2 regions of the Planococcus sp. RAB007_Raresut genome follow, and region 2 is predicted to be linked to the other one. Evidence: riboswitches for the same ligand, from Rfam matches in the RefSeq annotation. Region 2 holds a riboswitch; the other holds the start of a gene.
What was found. A riboswitch is a leader RNA that binds a small molecule or an ion and turns the genes downstream of it on or off. The one in region 2 is predicted to bind thiamine pyrophosphate.
Positions count from the first base shown of each region.

Region 1: another riboswitch for thiamine pyrophosphate. It lies ahead of AC2Q9J_RS13240 (lipoate--protein ligase family protein); the one in region 2 lies ahead of tenI (thiazole tautomerase TenI).

Region 1 is NZ_JBXYIF010000006.1:94,906-99,108, reverse strand. Features, by position in the region: gene AC2Q9J_RS13255 (hypothetical protein) at 1-109, opposite strand, end outside; gene AC2Q9J_RS13250 (SDR family oxidoreductase) at 443-1,216, shown strand; gene AC2Q9J_RS13245 (cysteine hydrolase family protein) at 1,296-1,814, opposite strand; TPP riboswitch at 1,946-2,049, shown strand; gene AC2Q9J_RS13240 (lipoate--protein ligase family protein) at 2,132-2,956, shown strand; gene lipA (lipoyl synthase) at 2,968-3,912, shown strand; gene AC2Q9J_RS13230 (DUF2975 domain-containing protein) at 4,172-4,203, opposite strand, start outside.
Region 2 is NZ_JBXYIF010000001.1:385,452-389,654, forward strand. Features, by position in the region: gene AC2Q9J_RS01900 (thiazole synthase) at 1-292, opposite strand, end outside; gene thiS (sulfur carrier protein ThiS) at 295-498, opposite strand; gene thiO (glycine oxidase ThiO) at 512-1,639, opposite strand; gene tenI (thiazole tautomerase TenI) at 1,673-2,278, opposite strand; TPP riboswitch at 2,380-2,480, opposite strand; gene AC2Q9J_RS01920 (biotin transporter BioY) at 2,613-3,182, shown strand; gene ilvA (threonine ammonia-lyase) at 3,382-4,203, opposite strand, start outside.

The DNA of each region.
Region 1 (4,203 bases), on a different contig from region 2:
ATACAAGAATGCCTAAAACGAGCCCCTGGCTGAATATGAGCCAATAGCTTCCGATACTGAACCCAAGGAATAAAACAGATAAAATTACTACTTTCCACAATACTTTCATGTCTTCCTCTACTTTCCATCTGGATTGTTTTAAAACAAAATTCTGCCGAAAGGAAAAGTAGAGTGTGTCGCTGGATTCAGCTTTGACTTGTATTTTTCGCCTCGGAAAAGGACTATCAAGTTTCTAAAATCAGATTATATACTTGTAAGTTTTCTATATATTAACATTTAAGTGTCCCGGAATATATCTATTTTTAATGTGTATATAGTCCTGACTTAATATCATTGAACATGAAGGCATAATTGACTTAATTAAAGATAAAATGGATTCTATCACCAAAACGATATGATAAAGTTAAGTCAACCAGCTAGAAAGCTTTAAGGAGGAAATGAAATGGGCCTATTAACTGGCAAACTCGCCATTGTAACAGGTGCGAGCCGCTTGAACGGCATCGGAGCTGCAATCTGCAAGGAACTGGCGGAGAATGGCTGCAATATCTTCTTCACCTACTGGACAGCGTATGACAACAGTATGCCATGGAAAATTGAAGCGGACGAACCGGCCCAGTTGAAAGAGGAATTGAAGCGGTTCGGCGTGAAAGTGACGTCTTTGGAAGTGGATCTGTCACAAGCGGCAGAACTGGAATCGTTGCTTAAACAGGTGGAAAGCGAGCTCGGTCAAGCTGATATATTGGTGAACAACGCTGCTTATTCGACGGATACCGATTATTCCACTTTGACCATCGAAGAGCTGGATCGGCATTACCGTGTGAATGTGCTTGCTACGACTATGCTGAGCAGCGGTTTTGCCAAACGCTTTACGAAAAAATCAGGGGGACGGATTATCAATCTCACGTCAGGACAGTTCAAAGGCCCGATGCCGGGTGAACTGGCTTATGCCACGACGAAAGGCGCGGTTGACGCATTGACAATCACCTTGTCAGCGGAAGTTGCACCGCTTGGAATCACCGTCAATGCGGTGAATCCTGGACCGACTGACAGCGGATGGATGACATCCGAAATACAAGATGCGCTGCAGCCTCGATTCCCATTCGGACGTCCAGGTGAACCGAAAGACGCGGCGATATTGGTGAAGTTCCTGGCAAGTGACGATGCAGCGTGGATTACGGGTCAGATCATCCATTCGGAAGGCGGTTTTACACGCTAAAGCCCAAAGATTGTTTGAAGATGACAATCAAAAAGGAAAGCCCCGATCATCCATCGGGGCTTTCCTTATAAAATTAATCTCATTTCGTAAATTGAATATCTCGGGTCTCCTGAAGTTCAGCGAAATCGCTTAGCAGCTCATTATGGTGGCCGATGATCTGTTCAGCGCTCATCGTCTCTGAATCCCATGTGCCGTGGGCGTCTTTTGCCAGCGTCACATTGAAACCGTGCTTACTGGCACTTTGTGTTGTGGCGTCTATGCAATACTCAGTTTGATTGCCAGCAATGACAAGGTTTTGAATTCCTTTCGATTTCAATTCTTCGAGTAAAGAAGTTTCTTGGAAAGAATCCGGAATTTTTTTCTGGATAATCAGGTCTTCCGCTTGCGGCTGGATCGATTCGTGAATCTGCCAGAAATCTGTGCCTTCCACAAGGCCGGCATCGTTATGCTGTACGTAAATAACAGGCACGCCCGCTGAACGCGCTTTTTGAATCAGCGTTTGAAGATTCTCAAGCAGTTTATCACTTTCATGGACTGGATTGGCAGGGTCGAACATTTCATTTTGGGCATCGATGATCAGCAGGGCCGTATTCGGCATAGGACCGTCTCCTCTTCGTGTATTCTTTTTGTTTTATTCGACAGCTGTGTCCTAAAACCTTCTCGAGCAGTATAAATAAAAAAGAGGTTTGTTTTTCAGTTACCTTATGGTAGGATTTGGGTAACAAATAAATTATGCACTAGGGGAGCCGCTTTTTGGGCTGAGACAAGCATAGCTTGGACCCTTTGAACCTGATCTGGATTATGCCGGCGGAGGGAAGTGGTAATTGCAGGCTTATTGTGATGCAACCACTCTGCACTGCTGTCCATATCTTTGGAAGCTGTGTATTTTTTTGTGCAAAAAAAGGGGGAGAAGCGATGGGGGAAACATGGGGGTTCATCGATTCAGGCCATAACAGCGCCTCATTTAATATGGCTTTGGATGAACTGTTGCTGGAATGGCTGAGCAAAGGGGAAATCGGTCCAACTATCCGATTATACGGCTGGTCGCCGGCGGGAATTTCAGTCGGCCGCTTTCAGGATGCCGATAAAAAAATCGACTTTCAGCAGGCGTCAGCTTACGGAGCGGAAATCGTTCGCAGGCAGACGGGCGGACGCGCTGTGCTTCATGATCAGGAATTGACTTACAGTGTGGTGGTTCCGGAAACGCATCCGGCCATGCCGCGTTCTGTAAAAGAAGCTTATCTGGTCATTTCAAAAGGTTTATTGGAAGGATTCAAGGAACTTGGCATTGAAGCGGAGTTTGCGATACCCGAAACGTCGATGGAGAAAACGGATTCAGCTGTTTGCTTTGATAAGTCTTCCTGGTACGAGCTGTTGGTTGATGGGAAAAAGGCAGCGGGCAGTGCCCAGATGAGAAGAAAAGGCATCATCCTGCAGCATGGGTCAATTCCGATTGAAATTGACAGCGTGAAGTTATTCGATTTATTCACTTACCCTTCACTTGAAATAAAACAGCGCGCAAGGGATGCGTTCAAGGATAAGGCCATCTCCATCAACACGGCGACTGGAAAATCGGTTGATTTTGATAGAGTGAAGGCTGCTTTTAAACAGGGATTCGAAAAAGGGCTTGGCGTTAAATTGGAACCGCTTACGCTGTCGGATAAGAGATTGATCGAAATCAATCAGCTGGCGGAAACGAAGTATAAAAATCTTGATTGGAGTTACTCAACTAAAAATTAGGAGGAGTTTAAATGTCAAAACAAGAAGAATACATACGGAAACCGGATTGGCTGAAGGTGAAAATCAATACGAATGAATCGTTTACAGGACTAAAGAAATTGATGCGTGAGAAAAAGCTCAACACGGTATGTGAAGAAGCGAGATGCCCGAACATCCACGAATGCTGGAGTGAACGAAAAACCGCTACTTTCATGATTCTCGGAGATACCTGCACGAGAGGATGCCGCTTCTGTGCGGTCAAAACAGGATTGCCGAATGAACTTGATCTGGGCGAACCGGAACGCGTGGCGGAATCTGTAGAAATTATGGGTTTGAAGCATGTCGTGGTGACAGCGGTTGCCCGGGATGATCTGAAAGACGGCGGTGCCGCTGTTTTTGCTGAGACGGTGCGTGCCATCCGCAGAAGGATGCCGGCAACGACCGTGGAAATCCTGCCATCCGATATGAAAGGCGATTACGAAAGCCTCCATACGTTGATGGACAGTGCACCGGATATTTTCAACCATAATATCGAAACCGTCAGACGCCTGACGAAGCGGGTGCGTGCCCGGGCGATGTATGACCGGTCACTTCAATTGCTGGAGCGGGTTAAGGAAATTGCGCCGAACACACCAACGAAATCGAGTATCATGGTCGGGCTTGGTGAAACGAAGGAAGAAATCATTGAAACGATGGACGATCTGCGTGCGCACAATGTCGATATCATGGCGATCGGCCAGTACCTGCAGCCGACTAAAAAACATTTAAACGTGGAACGCTATTATCATCCTGATGAATTCGCCGAGCTGAAGGAAATTGCATTGTCGAAAGGCTTCAGCCATTGTGAAGCAGGGCCGATGGTGCGCTCTTCCTATCATGCAGACGAACAGGTCAACGCAACGTCGGCACAGCGCCGCATCAATTACATGAAAGGCTACGAGTCGCAGGGCAAGAAGCTGGAAGTGGAGTCTTTTTGACATGATATAGTGAAAAGCCACCGCCTATGCGGTGGTTTTTTTCTCTCATTTTGTGCTCAGCGCAAATAAAAACTGAGCTGCGCAAATAAATCTCGCTCAGCGCAAATAAATCCGAATCTGCGGAAACAAACCCGCCCTATGACTTACAACAGGGGAGAATATCCTTTAATCACCTATAAAAAAGTAAAAAATTCACCACAAACAGAAAAAAAGACCACCGTAATCGGTGATCTTTCCAATTTTCCCACTTAATTTTACGTCAGACCGTCAAGTCGTTCTCGGATTTGATTC
Region 2 (4,203 bases):
CCACTTTAATCATGTCACAAAGGCCTGATGCCTTAGCCAGTTTTGCAATCCTTACCGCTTCTTCAGCAGTCTTGGCCCCAGCTGTATTTGGTAGTAAGGTATACTTTGAAATATCCAGGTTTTCTAGGAAATTCGGCTGGCTCGCTTCAAATATATTCATTCGTCGGACTGAGAACGTTAGAATCTCTGTACCCGACACATCTACCGCTGCTTTTTGGATCTCAAAGTCTGGATATTTGCCCGTGCCTAATAATAATCTTGATGAGAATTCATGGTTTCCTATCTTCAACATGTTCATCCGCCTCCTACAAAATGGACTAATTCAATTTTATCTTTATCGGAAATCAGAGTTTCTGCATGCTTTTCCTTCTCCAATATTTCAGCGTTTTTTTCAACAATTACTACTTTATTGTTCAACTCAAAATGCTGCAGCAGTTCGGCTATCGTTTTCACTGTATTGGGTACTTCTACTTGATCTCCATTTACCGTCAATATCATTTTCTTCACCTCATTATTGGATTGTTTTCCTGATTGACCGATCTACACGAAAAGGAGATATATCAATTGAAGGAGATTTTCCTTCAATCAAATCAGCCATCACCTCTCCGGTAATCGGAGACAGCAATATCCCATTTCTAAAATGGCCTGTCGCTATAAACAGCCCTTTGTACTCAGGATGTTCACCTAAATAAGGCAAGCCATCTGCCGTTTGCGGACGAATCCCGGTCCACGCTCTTTCCCACTCGCTCTGTGATATGGAAGGCACCAATTTTTTTGCATTCTCCATTAACGAAAAAATCCCCTCTAAAGTGACTTGTTGATTAAATGTATTCGGTACAGAGGTTGCTCCTATAATGATTCTTCCGTCTTTTTTCGGAACAAGATAGCAACCTGGCGTAAAGATTGTACTTGATAATAAGGGAAACTCTGTCCGTACAGAAAAACACTCACCTTTCACAGGATACATTTTGAGCTGTAAGCCTATCTTCATCAACAGCTTCTCGCTCCAAGCCCCTCCTGTTACTACAATGTTGCTGCTCATAAAATCGCCTTCATTCGTAACAACGCCATTGACTTTTCCATTTGCAATATGAAAGGAATGTACTTCTACATATTCTATAATCACGCAGCCAAGTGCTGAGGCAGATTTTAAAAATCCTAAAGCCAACTGCGGAGCTTCTACTTGTCCATCTCTCTCAAGATACATTGCGCCAATTACGTCATTGGACAATGCCGGCTCTCTTCTTCTCGCTTCTTCACCTGTAAGCAACTCGGCAAGTTCCCCGTTCTGTTTATGGATTCCACTGATCCGATGGTGTTCCTGCTGCTCCCGATCAGTTAAGGCAACCCTTAGCATTCCCTTTTTCACAAGTTCAATATCAACACCGCTGATCATATTCAGTTCATCTGCCAAGTCGTTAAACAACGCTCTGCTGGTTCTGGCTAATTGAAAAAGCGGCCCCTCTCCATCCAACTCGGCTTGGGCACCCAGCATCCCGGCTGCCGCTCCAGATGCTTTACTTGCAAGCCGGTCTTTTTCCAGCAATAAAACCTTCATTCCTCTTTTCGCCAAATTAAAAGCTATTGCTCCGCCATTGACTCCGCCACCGATTATAATGGCATCATACGGTTTATTCATTTAAATCTCTCCTTAACCATTGCAAGCGAACTATTATTTAGTTAAATAGGAACGATATTGCAGTACCGCCTGCGAAGGGTTTTCTGCTTCCAATATCCCTGACATTACAGCGACTCCTTGTGCTCCCGCTTCGATAACATCCCTACTATTTGTCGGTTTTATTCCACCAATCGCTATAACTGGGATAGAAATTGATTCAGAAATGAACCTCAACTGTTCTAAGCCTTTGGGAATGAGTCCTGATTTGGATTGAGTTGAATATACATGGCCGAATATTACATAATCAGCACCTTGATGCTCGGCAATTTGAGCTTCTTCAAGGGAATGAACGGAACAGCCAACTGTCAAATCCTCAAATTTTCGTTTTACAATTTCAACAGGCAGCGAATGATAGGCTAAGTGAACTCCTTTCACATTTGAAACACAGGCAACATCCGCCCGGTCATTAATTATTATTTTTGAAAGAGGAACTTTTTTGCTTTTTAAAAGCTCCACCGTCTTATATACTTCTTTTGCTGTTTTCGTTTTTTCACGAAGATGGATGAAATCGATGTCAAAATGAATCCTGCCGATGATATCTGCTAATTGTTCCGGCTCTTGCCTTCCTGTAGAGATAATATGCAACTTTTTAGTTTTCATGTATTTTTTCCTTCACTCCCTTAATGCATAAAAAATACCTGGCAAATAAAAAAACCACTCCAGCGACGGAGTGGTTTCGATCATATTTTAAGAATAGATAAAATACATAGCAACCACTTCCCTACGCTAGTTTCAACTAGATCAGGTTCAAAGGGTCCGGATTGCTCCGTCTCAGTCTCAAAAGACTCCCCTAGTGTTTTTATATTCAGTTTTTTTATGATGCCTAAAAACAGCCTAACATCTCTCCAAATATTTATCTAGTTATTATAGGAAATATGGTAATATATAAGTTAACCAAATTATTTTTTTGGTTAACTTAAAAGGAGAGTGTGACATGACAGAATCAAATGTAAAATTGAGAATGATGATTATTACGGCATTATTTGCGGCAATCATCGGAATCCTGGCGCAGGTAACAATCCCATTGCCGTTAGTTCCCATTACAGGGCAAACACTGGCAATCGGACTGGCCGCAACGATTTTAGGGGCTAAGTACGGAACTTTATCTGTCCTGGTCTACTTGGGGCTGGGGGCAGTTGGAATTCCCGTTTTCGCTCAAATGTCAGGCGGATTAGGCAGCTTATTCGGACCGACTGGCGGCTACCTCTTCGGCTTTATTCCAACTGCTTTTATCATAGGCTATTATCTCGAGAAAACGAGTTACACATTAGCCAATGCCGTAATCGCTAATGTCCTTGGCATGTTTATGGCATTGGCGTTTGGAACAGTCTGGTTGAAGATATTCGCTGATCTTTCATGGACAGGTGCGTTAATGGGTGGATTTGTCCCGTTCATTTTAGTCGGTCTTATTAAAGCCGCGCTGGCTGCGTGGATTGGGATCACAGTAAGAAATCGCTTGAAATCAGCTAATATTTTATATTTGGAAGAGAGAAAGGCTGTTTAAATATAGGCTGGCTGACCATCAACTTACCAATAATAAAAACTGCCGATCTGATTTTAGATCGGCAGTTTTTATTGCTGTAACTATGAATGGTGAACATAAACTCGCTGGAATCTTCGTTTGCATTCACGAGTTTCTTCTATATAAATGTTATCTGTTCAAAAACCACTTTTCTGATTATGCAGTGTTCTGTCTCAGCTGTTTATTTTGCTAAGCTTAAATCCGGCAGTGTTTTAGCCAGGCTCTTATAGAATGGCAATTTTTCAGGGTCTGCATTTCCACCACTGATAATGCAGCCGACCTTTTTTTGGTCAATGGAGATTTTGTTGCATAAAATGGCAGCCAAAGCGGCGGCTCCCGCCCCTTCTGTCAGCATTTTTTCCCTTTCAAGCATAAACATGATCGCATAGGCGATTTCTTCATCAGCCACCGTTACGATATCATCCACATACTTCTCAATGATTGGAAAAGTTACCGCTCCCGGCTCTCTGACTAAAATCCCATCCGCTATCGTGCTGATCGGCAAATATGGTTCCATTTTTTGCCCGGTGAATTTTCGATAGGCAGCAGATGCGCCAGACGCCTGCACACCGATTACCCGAATGGATGGATTGATGGATTTAACAGCGAGAGCAACCCCTGATATCAAACCGCCTCCGCCAACCGGCACAAAGATGATGTCCAATTGGCTGTTTTGCCGAAGCATTTCAAGTGCAATGGTCCCTTGCCCTGCAATTACTTGTTCATCGGCAAATGCATGGACAAACGTGCTGCCGCACCGAATCTTTTCTTCTGCCGCAAATTGATAGGATTCATCATACGTTTCTCCAGCCATTACGATTTCTGCACCGTACTCCTTTGTGGCATTCACTTTCGAAAGCGGAGTGTGCCTCGGCATGTAGATTTTTGACTGGATCCCTTGCAGTGCTGCTGCCAGTGCGACTCCTTGCGCGTGGTTGCCGGCAGAAGCTGCTATAATCCCTTTTGCTGCTTCCTGTCCGGTTAAAGAAGTAATTTTGTTCAT